DNA from 3 places in the Kribbella sp. NPDC048928 genome. Region 2 is predicted to be linked to each of the others. Evidence: riboswitches for the same ligand, from Rfam matches in the RefSeq annotation. Region 2 holds a riboswitch; each other region holds the start of a gene.
What was found. Region 2 has a riboswitch for FMN ahead of ACGFI6_RS22470 (6,7-dimethyl-8-ribityllumazine synthase). Riboswitches for the same ligand answer to the same signal wherever they lie in the genome.
Positions count from the first base shown of each region.

Region 1: linked by a shared signal. The riboswitch ahead of ribD (bifunctional diaminohydroxyphosphoribosylaminopyrimidine deaminase/5-amino-6-(5-phosphoribosylamino)uracil reductase RibD) and the one ahead of ACGFI6_RS22470 (6,7-dimethyl-8-ribityllumazine synthase) in region 2 are both predicted to bind FMN.
Region 3: linked by a shared signal. The riboswitch ahead of ribB (3,4-dihydroxy-2-butanone-4-phosphate synthase) and the one ahead of ACGFI6_RS22470 (6,7-dimethyl-8-ribityllumazine synthase) in region 2 are both predicted to bind FMN.

Region 1 covers NZ_JBICUC010000012.1:211,586-215,814, reverse strand. The annotation lists gene ACGFI6_RS39315 (bifunctional 3,4-dihydroxy-2-butanone-4-phosphate synthase/GTP cyclohydrolase II) at 1-631, opposite strand, end outside; gene pnuC (nicotinamide riboside transporter PnuC) at 633-1,307, opposite strand; gene ACGFI6_RS39305 (riboflavin synthase) at 1,304-1,909, opposite strand; gene ribD (bifunctional diaminohydroxyphosphoribosylaminopyrimidine deaminase/5-amino-6-(5-phosphoribosylamino)uracil reductase RibD) at 1,910-2,920, opposite strand; FMN riboswitch at 3,121-3,254, opposite strand; gene ACGFI6_RS39295 (MFS transporter) at 3,350-4,229, opposite strand, start outside.
Region 2 covers NZ_JBICUC010000005.1:87,617-91,845, forward strand. The annotation lists gene ACGFI6_RS22455 (winged helix-turn-helix transcriptional regulator) at 99-452, opposite strand; gene ACGFI6_RS22460 (EthD family reductase) at 574-885, shown strand; gene ACGFI6_RS22465 (TetR/AcrR family transcriptional regulator) at 956-1,537, shown strand; FMN riboswitch at 1,612-1,787, shown strand; gene ACGFI6_RS22470 (6,7-dimethyl-8-ribityllumazine synthase) at 1,850-2,308, shown strand; gene ACGFI6_RS22475 (pyridoxamine 5'-phosphate oxidase family protein) at 2,359-2,844, opposite strand; gene ACGFI6_RS22480 (hypothetical protein) at 2,965-3,519, shown strand; gene ACGFI6_RS22485 (GNAT family N-acetyltransferase) at 3,562-4,080, shown strand; gene ACGFI6_RS22490 (alpha/beta fold hydrolase) at 4,132-4,229, shown strand, end outside.
Region 3 covers NZ_JBICUC010000002.1:336,905-341,133, forward strand. The annotation lists gene ACGFI6_RS08415 (threonine/serine exporter ThrE family protein) at 1-376, opposite strand, end outside; gene ACGFI6_RS08420 (sugar-binding transcriptional regulator) at 366-1,343, opposite strand; FMN riboswitch at 1,443-1,576, shown strand; gene ribB (3,4-dihydroxy-2-butanone-4-phosphate synthase) at 1,660-2,274, shown strand; gene ACGFI6_RS08430 (transketolase family protein) at 2,258-3,226, opposite strand; gene ACGFI6_RS08435 (transketolase) at 3,223-4,101, opposite strand; gene ACGFI6_RS08440 (sugar phosphate isomerase/epimerase family protein) at 4,217-4,229, opposite strand, start outside.

The sequences.
Region 1 (4,229 bases), on a different contig from region 2:
TGATCTGCGATTCGGTACGCCGCCGGTACCGGATCAGGTCGTCGATCGACACCAGTACGAGACCGTGCTCGTCCGCGAACGCGCGCAGCTCGAGCCCGCGCTTCATCGTGCCGTCGTCGTTCACCAGCTCGGAGATCACCGCGGTCGGTGTCAGCCCGGCCATCCGGGCCAGGTCGATCGACGCCTCGGTGTGACCCGGCCGGACGAGCACGCCGCCGTCACGACCGCGCAGCGGGAACACGTGCCCAGGCTGCACCAGGTCGTACGACTCCGAGGCCGAATCGGCGAGCACACGGATCGTCCGGGCCCGGTCGGCCGCGGAGATGCCGGTACTGATCCCGTCCCGCGCATCCACGGAGATCGTGTACGCGGTCCGCATCCGCTCGCGGTTGTGCGGCGTCATCAGCGGGATCCCGAGCCGGTCGAGCTCGGCGCCCTCCATCGGCACGCACACCACGCCGGAGCTGTACCGGATCAGGAACGCCAGCAGCTCCGGCGTCGCCTTGGACGCGGCGAAGATCAGGTCGCCCTCGTTCTCCCGGTCCTCGTCGTCGACCACGATCACCGGCCGGCCGGCGCGAATCTCCTCGATCGCGTGCTCGATCGTGTCCAGTTTCAGTACGTCGCCCATGTCAGCCCACCACCACCGGTTCGGGCGTCGCCGCCCGCTCGTTGTTCTGGATCTTCCACCAGGACGCGAATCCGAGCACGCAGAACAGCCCGTACACGACGTACATGGTCGCCGACGGGTAGAACTTCGCCTGTACGAGCAGCGGTACGCCGACCACGTCGACCGCCACCCAGATCAGCCAGAACTCGACGAACCCGCGGGCCATCCCGTACGTCGCCAGGATCGAGCCGGTGAGGATCCACGCGTCCCACTGCGGCCCCCACGAGCCGAGCGCCTTCAGCACGAAGTACGCGATCGCGTAGATCACGACGCCGATGCCGAGCAGCTCGAGCCGCTGCCGCGCGGTCGCCCACTTGGGCTGGACCGCGGACGCGGATCCGCCGTGCCGGGTCTGGTACCAGCGGTACCACCCGTACAGGCTGATCAGCGCGAAGAACACCTGACGGCCGGCCTGGCCCCAGAGGTCCTTGTCCTGCGGGGTGTCGAAGATCCCGCCGATGAAGACCGTGAACAGCAGGACGTTGCCGACAATGCCGACCGGCCACGCGGCGACCAGCCGGCGCATGCCGAACAGCGCGCTGGCCAGACCGAACACGTTGCCGACGATCTCGCGGACCAGCACCGGCGAACCGGCGATGGTGACCTGCGACGTCAACAACCAGTCAACGGGATTCACTTGGTGCCTCCGGCAAGTAGTCTCTCGACGTATTTCGCGATCACGTCGACCTCGAGGTTGACGGTGTCGCCGACCTTGTTGCGCCCCAGTACGGTGAGCTCGAGCGTGGTCGGGATCAGGCTGACCCCGAACGTCCCGGACGCGTCGTCGACGTCGGTCACGGTCAGCGAGACCCCGTCGATCGCGATCGAGCCCTTCTCGGCGATGTAGCGCAGGATCTCCGGCGGCGTACTGATCCGGACGTCCTCCCAGTGCTCACCGGGGCTGCGTGACGCGATCGTGCCGGTGCCGTCGACGTGGCCCTGGACGATGTGCCCGCCGAGTCGCTCGTGCGCGGCGACCGCGCGTTCGAGGTTGACCGTCGAGCCCTTCTCCAGTCCGCCGAGGCTGGTCCGCTGCAGCGTCTCGCGCATCACGTCCGCGGTGAACGTACCGCCGCCGTACTCGACGACGGTCAGGCAACAGCCGTTGACCGCGATCGAGGCGCCGAACGCGGCGTCCTCGGTCACCTTCGGCCCGCGGATGCTGAGCCGCGCAGCGTCTCCGTCCAGCAGGTCCAGGGACTCGATCGTGCCGAGCTCTTCGATGATGCCGGTGAACATCTACTTTCCTCCCAGAGGAACCAGGGTGAGCCGGACGTCGTCGGCGAGCCGCGTGACGTCCGTTAGTTTGAACCGCCGCAGGTGGTCGATCGATTCCGCGCCGAGATCGCCGACCGCGGCGTACCCCGAACCGAGCACGGCCGGGGCGACGTACGCGACGATCTGGTCGACCAGACCGGCGCGCAGAAAGGCTGCGGCCAGCGTCGGGCCGCCTTCGAGCCAGAGGTGCCGGATCTGCCGGTCGTCGAGCTGCCGGAGCACCTCGGCGGGATCATGGGTCGGCAGCAGCAGCGTCTCGGCGCGGTCGTTGCGGACCCGGGCCGACTCCGGGATCTCCCGGTCGCCGACCACCACCCGCAACGGCTGCCGAGCGGCCGGTACGTCGTCCTGATCGCGGACCGTCAGCTCCGGGTCGTCGTCCAGCACCGTCTGGGTGCCGACGGCGATCGCATCACACTCGGCGCGCTGCCGGTGGACGTCGGCGCGGGCGAGCGGGCCGGTGATCCAGCGGCTGGTTCCGTCCGGCGCCGCCGAGCGCCCGTCGAGCGTCGTCGCGAACTTCCAGGTGACGAACGGCCGGCCGACCCGGACGCTGTGCAGCCAGACGTGGTTGACCGCTTCGGCCTCGGCCTGCAGGACGCCCTGCACGACCTCGATGTTCTTGCTGATCAGCTTCTCCGCACCCCCCGCCGCGGTCCGGTTCGGGTCCGGTACGGCGTACACGACGCGTGCGACTCCGGCCGCGATCAGCGCATCGGCGCACGGCCCGGTCCGGCCGGTGTGGTTACAGGGCTCCAGCGTGACGTACGCCGTACCGCCGCGAGCCTGGGCGCCGGCCATCCGGAGCGCCTCGACCTCGGCATGCGGGCCGCCGGCAACAGCATGGAAGCCCTCGCCGACCGGATGCCCGTCACGGCCGGTGATCACACAGCCGACGACCGGGTTGGGATGTGTACTGCCGGTGCCACGTGCGGCCAGCTCGATGGCACGCCGCATCCAGGCGACATCCATCGGCGACACGTCGTTCACTACTCGGGCCCCTCGTCGTCACGGACGCACTCCGGGGCCTCCGGCCGGCCTGTCTGCTCCGTCGCCCACCGGGATCTCACCGATCCCGGCACCCGGTCCGTTGCCGGACCCTGCCGCCGTCACGTCCCGCGGGCCTCACAGCCCACGCTCCGCGCCGCCGGGCGCCAGAGCACACCCGCCGACCGCGTGCGCCTCCCATCCGGACTTTCACCGTCGGTCCTGGAATTCCACCAGGTCAACCGATCGCCGAACCGCAGCGACCGGGTCGCGGACTGTTACCGCCGGCTCGGAATTACACCGACCCCGGAGCACGCGAGTGGGTTTCACTCGTACTTCAAGTATGCCCTCCCCCACAACCCGCACCACGACCCAGGTCACATCCTGGTCCTCGACGCACTTGGGAGACGTGCCCTAAGTGTGGGACGGGTCGGGAGTGCATGGCAGGAGGCGGCGGGTGAGGGCGAGGGCTGTTGCGGCGACCGCGCAGGCGACTGCGACCGCGATGATCAGCGGGCGGTAGCCGAACGCGTCGGCGAGACCCGCGCCGGCCAGCGGGCCGGCCGCCTTGGCGATCGTGGTCGGCGTACCGAGCATGCCGGCGATCGTCCCGAACCCGGTCGCGCCGTATCGGTCCAGCAGGATCGCCGGCGTCGCGATCGACGACACCCCGAACCCGAGGCCGAACAGCACCAGACACCCGACCGCTCCCGCCACATGACGCCCCAGGACGGGCAGCAGCCCGATCGCGATCCCCTGCACGAACAGGATCACTGCAGTAACCGTCGCCATCGGCAACCACCGCGCCGACACGCTTGTGACCAGCCGCCCGGTCACCGACAACAGCCCGAGCAGACCAGCCAGGCTCGCCGCCCGCGCCGGCGGGTGCCCCAGGCTGACCAGATACAGCACGAGGTGCACAGAGATCACGGCCAGCGCCGCACTGTGTACGACAAACGCTCCCGCGAGCAGCCAGAACCCGGGATCGCTCAGCACCCTCGCCGGCGACGTGCTGTGTCGCACGCCGACAGCCGGCCGCGGCGGACGCCGCCGTACGGCGATCAGGTGCAGCGGGACCGTGATGGCGGCCACGGCACCCGCCAGGATGACCAGCGCAGTACGCCAACCTTGCGCGTGGGCGAGGTATCCGGTGAGCGGGATGAAGATCGAGCTGGCGAGCCCGCCGACCAAGGTGATGGTGAGGATCGAGTTGGTCCGCCGCTCCGGTGCGGTGACCGCCACCACGACGGCGAACGCGGGCGGATAGAGCACCATCGCCGACGCGATGCCGATC
Region 2 (4,229 bases):
CCTGTCGTACGAGGTGCGCCGGAGGCGGAGGCTGAGCGACCACCAGTTGCGGACCCGCGCGTGCCCGCGAAGGTGCGGACGGTGCGAGATCAGAAGTGTTAGCGGGCGTCTTCCGGATCGGGGGTGGAGAGGGTCGCGGCCCAGTCGGTGGACCAGCGGATTAGGGGGCGGAGGGCGCGGCGGGCGCTGTGGCCCAGCTCTGTGAGGGCGTAGGTGGTGTCGGGGTGTTGCTCGACGACGCCTGCGTCGACCAGCTCGGTCAGGCGTTGCCGCAGGACGCTGGAGGACATGCTGTCGCAGCGCTCCTGCAGTGCGCGGAATCCGACCGGGCCGTGTTGCAGCTCCCAGATGATTCGCAGGTTCCACCTACGACCGAATAGGTCGAGTGCGGCCATCAGTGGCCGGCCGGTGCTCGATCCTCGGACCGCGCGTCCTGGCCTGGGTGTCGCCATCCGTCGTTCCGTCCCATCTTGCGGCTTCGATATCCGACACACTATCGTGCACCACATCGATTCGATTTCCGAAGCGCACAGGGGTGGCTTCGGGGGTCGATCACCACCAACGGAGGATGTTGTGCACAAGCTGCTGGTCCTGTATCCCGAGCCCGTCGATCCCGACCACTTCCGCGAGTACTACGTGAGCACCCATCTCCCGCTGGTCGCGAAGATGCCCGGCTTGCTCGCGTACCGCTACAGCTTCGAGGTGACGGCGACGCAGGGGGAGCCGCCGTACTTCGCGGTCTTCGAGGCCGAGTTCGCCGACGCCGCCGCACTGACCGCGTCGAGGGCGTCCGCGCACGGCCAGAAGGTGAGTGCCGATGTCGCCAACTACGCCACCGGTGGTGTGGTCGTCATGGACTGTCCGATGCAGAACGGCACCATCTGAGGCTCCTGCAGGTGGCTCGGCCAGATACTAGAGGTGTCTCTCTACAAGCCGAAGAGATATCGTCGCGGGCATGGGGAGACCGGCCACGCATACCGCGGACGCACTGCTTGACGCGGGCGTTGCGCTCTTCGCCGAGGGTGGCGCGAGGGCGGTGACGATGGCCTCGGTGGCGCGTGCTGCGGGTGCGCCGAGTGGATCGGTGTACCACCGGTTCCCGGATCGGCCTGCGCTGCTGCACGCGTTGTGGGCGCGGGCGGTGCACACCTTCGACGAGGCGTACCGGCTGCAGCTCGGCGACGCGCCCACTCCCGCCCACGCGGTCACGTCGACTGCTTGGATCGTGGATTGGTGTCGCGAGCAGCCGGGGACTGCTGCCGTACTGCATGCCGGCCATCGGGCGTTCTCGCGCGATCAGTGGGCGGCGGCCGACATCGAGGCGCTGGCGTCGTACGAGCGCAGCCGGGACCGGCGGCTGGCCAAGGTCGTTCGCGGGATCGCCGTTGCGGCGGATCGGCCGCGGGACGAGATCGCGTTCGCGATGGTCGACCTGCCGCTGGCGGTCGTTCGCCGGCACCTTCCGGGATCGGTACCGGCGGCAGCGACCGAGCTGGTACGGCGGCTGGCAACCTCCATCATCCTCGGCGACTCGTGATCGGGCTGTGCGCGAAGTCCTCGTCTGCTGTTGATGATCGTTGAAGTTGTGGAGAGATACCTCTAATATCGGAGCTGCGTCTCAGGGAGGGGTGGAAGTCCCCACCGGCGGTGATGGCGGCCCGGCCGATCCGGGCAGGTCGAGCCCGCGAGCGCCGACCTCGTCACGCGTTTCAGCCGGCGGGGGAGGGTCAGCAGATCCGGTGCGACTCCGGAGCCGACGGTCACAGTCCGGAATGAAGAGAACGTGACAGGCGAGGTCGTCTCGTCCGGTCACCGCACCCCCTGGGCATGTGTGTGAACAGGAGGAACAGTGACACACATCCCCACGGCATCGACCGACAGCTCACGCATCGCCGTGATCGCGTCGCGCTGGCATGCCGACATCGTCGACCAGGCAGTACGAACCTGCGTCGACGACCTGCGTACCGAAGGCCGCCAGGTCGACGTGTACAAGGTCCCGGGAGCCTTCGAGATCCCGTTGAAGGTCAAGCAGCTCGCCTCGACCGGGGAGTACGCCGCGATCGCGGCGTGCGGGCTGGTCGTCGACGGCGGGATCTATCGTCATGAGTTCGTGGCGGCGACGGTGGTGGATGCGCTCATGCGGGTTCAGTTGGAGACGGGCGTACCGACGTTCTCCGCGGTGCTGACTCCGCTGCACTTCCACGAGCATGACGAGCATCACGCGTTCTTCCGCGACCACTTCGTGATCAAGGGCCGCGAAGTCGCCCGAGCAATCATCGAAACCCTCACCGCCCCCAAGGTCGCCTAAGCCAGTACGCCCGCCCGCCGCCTGCCCGGCTGCCGCCCGGGCAGTTCGGGTTAGAGCGCGTGTGTCAGGGGGCCCAGGTTGAGGTTTTGGATGCGCTCGACGGTTACGTCGCGGACCGTGGGGAGTGAGCCCCAGAGGGCTTTGCCTCCTGGGGTCCGCAGGAGTGGTCCGACGGCTCGTTGGAAGCGGCCGGTTTCCACTGGGGTGCTTTCGCGAGGCGGGCCCACGGAGCCGATCAACCTGATACCAGGGGAGCCGGTGAATCGGCCGCGCAGTGCGGCTCGCAGCCACAGGCGTTTCCCGCTGTCGACGGCGATGATGGCGACTCTCGGTTCGCGCTCGAGGTTGGCCGCGAGTCTTGAGTTGAGTACGTCGAAGTAGAGCGCGGATCCCTTCTCGGTCAGCAACAGCGACCCGATCGGTGTGACATGTGGGGATCCGTCCGGGTTCGTGCTCGCGATGCTGCAGTGCAGTGAGGTGCGGATCGTACGGCGGACGACGCGTCTGGCCTGTGACCACTGGGCTTCGGTGATCATGAGCTACCGATGCGGTCGGGGGTCATCGGCCCTCCTTTTTTAGAGTGTTATCTCTAGAATGGTTGAAGCATACTCGCGGTGTGTCGGGTGTCACGGCGCCGGAGCGTGGGCAGTGCGACGATGCCAGTGGCGGAGTGCAGCGCCGAGCAGGAGTGCAGCGCCGAGAAGAGGTGGCGGATGATCGGCGATCGGTGGGGCGTCACCGACGAGGAGACCGAGGCCTCGTACGCGTGCGACCGATTCGCCCCGAAGCCCACGGTGCAGGCCTGGCGAGCTGTCACGATCGAGGCGCCGACGAGTGTCGTGTGGTCCTGGTTGATCCAGGTACGGCTCGCTCCCTACTCGTACGACCTGATCGACAACCTCGGACGCCGTTCGCCGCGCGAGCTCTTGCACCTCGACGATCCGGAGATCGGGGACCCGTTCAGCTCCTCCGGCGGACGGCCGCTCGGTCGGATCGTCGCGCTCGTCCACGAGGAGCACCTCACCGGACAGATCATCGGCGCCACCATGACGTACCGGCTCCTCGACCTCGGGGACGCCGGGACGCGCCTCGTCCTGAAGGTCGTCGGCGAGTACCCGCGGCCTCTCGCGCCGCTGCTGTCGGTCGGCGATCTGGTCATGGCCCGTCAGCAGTTGCTGAACTTCAAGAAGTACGCCGAGCAGCGCGATTAATCCGTTTGTCCGGGGGAGGCGCCCGACCTGAGGATGGGTGCCATGGCAATTGGCACCTCCTCGGCAGTTCGCTTTGTTGAGATGACCGGTACGGCGCTCGGCGCGTTGCTCGCCGGCGACCGTCCCGCGGCGGAGGCGGAGCTTGGCTTCGCCCTCGGCGACGAGTTCCTCTCCGACAGGGCCAAGTGGCTCTGGCAGTACCGTCTCGATCAGCTGACCGCCGATCCCAGCACCTTCGGGTGGCTCGTCAAGCTCGCCGTGGCCGGTGACGTCGTCGTCGGGTACGCCGGGTTCCACGGTCCGCCGGACGCGGACGGCATGGTCGAGATCGGCTACACGGTCGACCCGCCGTACCGGCGGCAAGGTCACGCCAGGGCGATCCTGACCGCGCTCCTGGAACACGCGGCCGCCGAGCCCTCCGTACGGACCGTGCGAGCCACGATCAGCCCCACCAACCAGGCCTCGCTGGCCACCATCGCGGGCTTCGGCTTCGTCGAGAACGGCGAACAGTGGGACGAGGAGGACGGCCTCGAGCTCATCTTCGAGCGCCCGAGCCGCTGACCCGAACTATTGCGTGGCGGCGTGCCGGGCGACCGCGTAGCGTCGCCGGGCATGAGCGAGATGTTCGTGACCTCCGGTCCGCTGCGGTTGTGGACCGAGCGGACCGGACGGCCCGATGATCCAGCGGTGCTGCTGATCGCAGGCGCGTC
Region 3 (4,229 bases), on a different contig from region 2:
CGCTCCACCGCGGATACGGCGGACCCGCGGACGTGATCCGTGCCAGATCGCGAGAGGCCTCCTCGCGGGTCAGGTCACCGCGGGCGAGCCGACGTACCAACTGGTCGACGTCGGTCAGCCGGGAGAAGTCCTGCGACCGGTACCGGACCAGGCGGATGTGCGTCTCGGGCGCGACGTCCGGCGCCGCCTGGTACGAGACCGCCATCGATGTGAACGTGATGTCGACCTCGCACCCGCGCAACCCGCCGGCCGCGGCGACACCGAGGATCGTGGCGGTAGCGTCCGCCGTACCCGCGCCGCTGGACAGCAACACCTCACCGACCCGCAACGCCAGGTCGATCGTGGCGTAGACCTCCCGCTGCTCCTCAGGCTCCATCTACCAACCGGTGGGCCATGGCGAGGTCGGTGATCAGGATGTTGATCCAGCCGCCGAGCAGGGCGGCGCGGATCGCGGAGTACTTGCGGTCGCCGCCGGCCACACCGATCCGGCGCGGCACCGCCAGCAACTCCTTCGCGGTCACCCCGATGACCCGCTGGTCGAACGTCGAGCGCACGAGCTTTCCCTCTTCGTCGAAGAACCGGAAACACACGTCCCCGACGGCACCGAGCCTGCGGAGCTCGTCCTGGTCGGCCTCGGCGACCGCGTTCCCGCTGCGCTGCAGCAGCGGCGAAGGCTCGAGGCTGCCGATCCCGACCAGGGCGTCGGTGAGTTGTCCCCACGTGCCCAGAACGTCCCGAACTGACACGTCGCTCATCATCGCCCGGCGTACCGCAGGCGTCCCGACCAGGCCGGGCGCGGGCAGGTACACCGGCATCCCACCGGTCAGCTCGGCGAACCGCGCGGTCAGCCGCGTCGCCTGCATCTGCACCGCAGCGTCGCCCAGACCGCCGACGATCTGCACCACCTTGTCCACCACCGGGACGCTCTTGCGCGGCATCCGGTCGACGGCCGCGATCAGCGTCTCGCTCCAGGACGAGATCCCGACCACGTGCCCGCCGGTGAGCGTCATGTCCAGGTACGCAGAGGCGCCCGACCCGAGCGCGGGCAGCACCTCGTCGCCGGCCCCGGCGGTGTCGACGACGACCGCGTCACGCAGCCCGTACCGGCCCTGCAACTCGTCCTCGAGGTCGCTGTGCACGCCGCTCGGCATGGTCACCACGGTGTGCACGATGCCGACCTCGACGGCCTGCTTGAGCATCCGGGACACCCGCGCCTGGGACAGGTTCAGCTCGGCGGCGATCTGCGGCTGGCGGATGCCCTTCTCGTGGTACATCCGGGCCACCTTCGCGAGCAGCCGCAGCTCGTCCAGCCCCGGCTGGCGCACACCACGGTTGCTGTTCACGGGTCCCCTCTCACGATGATCAGACTGGACTATAGGCAGATGAGACGGACAAGACACTCCCGAACTGCGGACGTGCCCTAAGCTGATCGGTGAAAGAACACACGTGCTCTGGGGTCGGTGAAATTCCGAGCCGGCGGTGACAGTCCGCGACCCGCGACTTCGTCAGAAGTAGCGGTTGACCTGGTGGAACTCCGGGACCGACGGTGAAAGTCCGGATGGGAAGACGCACGTGGCAGCTGCACGTCCCCGGACGGGGTCGTGAAGCTTGTCGTTGCCCCGGAGTGCTGGTGAACACACTGCCGAGAGGACAGCGACCGTGAACACCCTCACCAGCCTTGACACCATCGAACGTGCCGTCGCCGAGCTCGCCGCCGGACGGCCGGTAGTCGTCGTCGACGACGAGGACCGCGAGAACGAGGGCGACCTGACCTTCGCCGCGAGCCTCGCAACGCCCGAGCTGATGGCCCTGCTCGTCCGCCACACCAGCGGGTACGTCTGCGCGCCGGCCGCGTCCGAGATCCTGGACCGGCTCGAGCTGCCGTTGATGGTCCCGAACAACCAGGACAGCCTGCGAACGGCGTACACGATCTCCGTGGACGCGGCGACCGGCGTCGGAACCGGCATCTCGGCCGCGGACCGGGCCCGGACCGTCCGTGTGCTCGCCGAGCCGTCGGCGCAACCCGCGGACCTGATCCGGCCCGGCCACATCCTGCCGCTGCGCGCGGTCGACGGCGGAGTCCGGCAGCGGCCCGGTCATACCGAGGCCACCGTCGAACTCGTCCGCCTGGCCGGCCTGCCGCCGGTCGGTGTGATCGGCGAGCTGATGAACGACGACGGCACGCTGATGACCGGCACCGACCTGCGGGCGTTCGCCGACGCTCATGGCTTCGCGATGATCTCGATCGCCGACCTGGTCAGCTACCTGTCGTGACCAGTTTGCGGGCGGCTGCGGCGATGCCGTCGGCGGACAGGCCGTACCGGTCCAGCAGGTAGCCGGCCGACCCCGTGGGGGCGAACTCGGGAATCCCGAGGATCGTCACCCGGGCCGGATGCTGCTGTACGACGGTCTCGGCGACCGCACCGCCGAGACCGCCACCGGACACCGCCTCCTCGGCGGTCACGATGCCGGCCGTCTCCCGCGCGGCCGCGACCACGGCCTCGGTGTCCAACGGCTTCACCGTCGGCATCGAGAGCACCCGCGCCGAGATCCCCTCCCCGGCAAGCTGTTCCGCGGCGGCCAGCGCCCGCCACAGCACGGTGCCGTTACTGATCAGCGTCACGTCGCCGCCGTCCCGTACTGTGATCGCCTTGCCGAGCTCGAACGAGTAGTCCTCGGCGTACACCTTCGGCACGCTCATCCGGCTGACCCGGATGAACACCGGCCCCTCGGACGCAGCCGCCCAGCGCAACGCGGCCGCGGTCTCGATCGGGTCAGCGGGCACGATGATGGTCAGGCCGGCGATCGCGCGCAGCCAGGCGATGTCCTCGATCGAGTGGTGCGTCGGGCCGAGTTCGCCGTACGCGACACCGGGGCTCATCCCGCAGAGCTTGACGTTGGTGTTCGAGTACGCGACGTCGGCCTTGATCTGCTCCAGCGCGCGGCCGGTGAGGAAGCAGGACGCCGCCGACACGAACGGGATCCGGCCGCCGTTCGCCAAGCCGGACGCGACGCCGACCATGTCCTGCTCGGCGATCCCGACGTTGATCAGCCGGTCCGGGAACGCCTTGCGGAAGCTGTTCAGCTTGCTCGATCCGACCGAGTCGTTGACCACGCCAACGATCCGGTGGTCCGCGTGCGCGAGCTCGGCGAGCGTCTCGACGTACGCGTCCCGGCAGTCGTACCGCGGCTGGTCCGCGATCGAGCGGGTCTCGACGACTGTCATTGCAGCTCCTTCAGGGCCTGCTGGTACTCAGCGGCATCCGGGACCCGGTGGTGCCAGGCGACGTTGTCGCTCATGAACGAGATCGGGTGACCCTTGTGCGTATGGGCGATCACGAACGTCGGCCTGCCCGGCTCGACGGGCACCGCGGACAGTACGTCGAGCAGCTCGCCGTGGTCGTGCCCGTTCACCTCGACGACGGCGAGCCCGAACGCGGCCGCCTTCGCCGGCAACGGGTCCAGCTCGTTGGTCTCCTGGGTGGTCGCGCCCTGCTGCAGCCGGTTCCGGTCGACGATCACGGTCAGCCGGTCCAGCCGGTACTGCGAGGCGGCCATCATCGCCTCCCAGTTCGAACCCTCTTGCAGCTCGCCGTCTCCGACCAGGACGTACGTACGGCGCGACGAGCCGTCGAGCTTCGCGGACAGCGCGTGTCCTACTGCGATCGGTAGACCGTGCCCGAGCGGACCGGTGTTCGCCTCGACGCCGGTCACCTTGTTCCGGTTCGGGTGCCCGTTGAGCGCGGACAGTGGCTTGAGGAACGTCGCGAGTTCCTCGACCGGCAGGTACCCGAACGCGGCCAGCGTGGTGTAGAGCGCCCCGGCGACGTGGCCCTTGCTCAGGATGAAGCGATCCCGCTCGGGGTCGTTCACGCTCTGCGGCGAGATGTCGAGCACGGCGCCGTACAGCGTGGCCAGAATGTCGATTGCGGAGAAGTCGCCGCCGATGTGGCCGGCACCGGCGTGGTGCACCAGCTTGAGGTCCTGGATCCGGATCTGCCGGGCGGCCTCGGCGATGTGCGCGACCCGCTCGGCGCGCTCCGCGTGCACGGGCAGTCGCCCGGGCACCGGCATTGTCGTGTGATCAGTTGTGAGGGTCATGGGGCCTCCCGGTCTGGACTGAGGAGCGGAGGGAGCGAAGCGACCGGAGCGACGAGGGAAGACCGGGAGGCCCCATGACCACGCCGGCGCCGAAGGCCCGGCCAAAAGCACAGCGTCATGCGATCTCT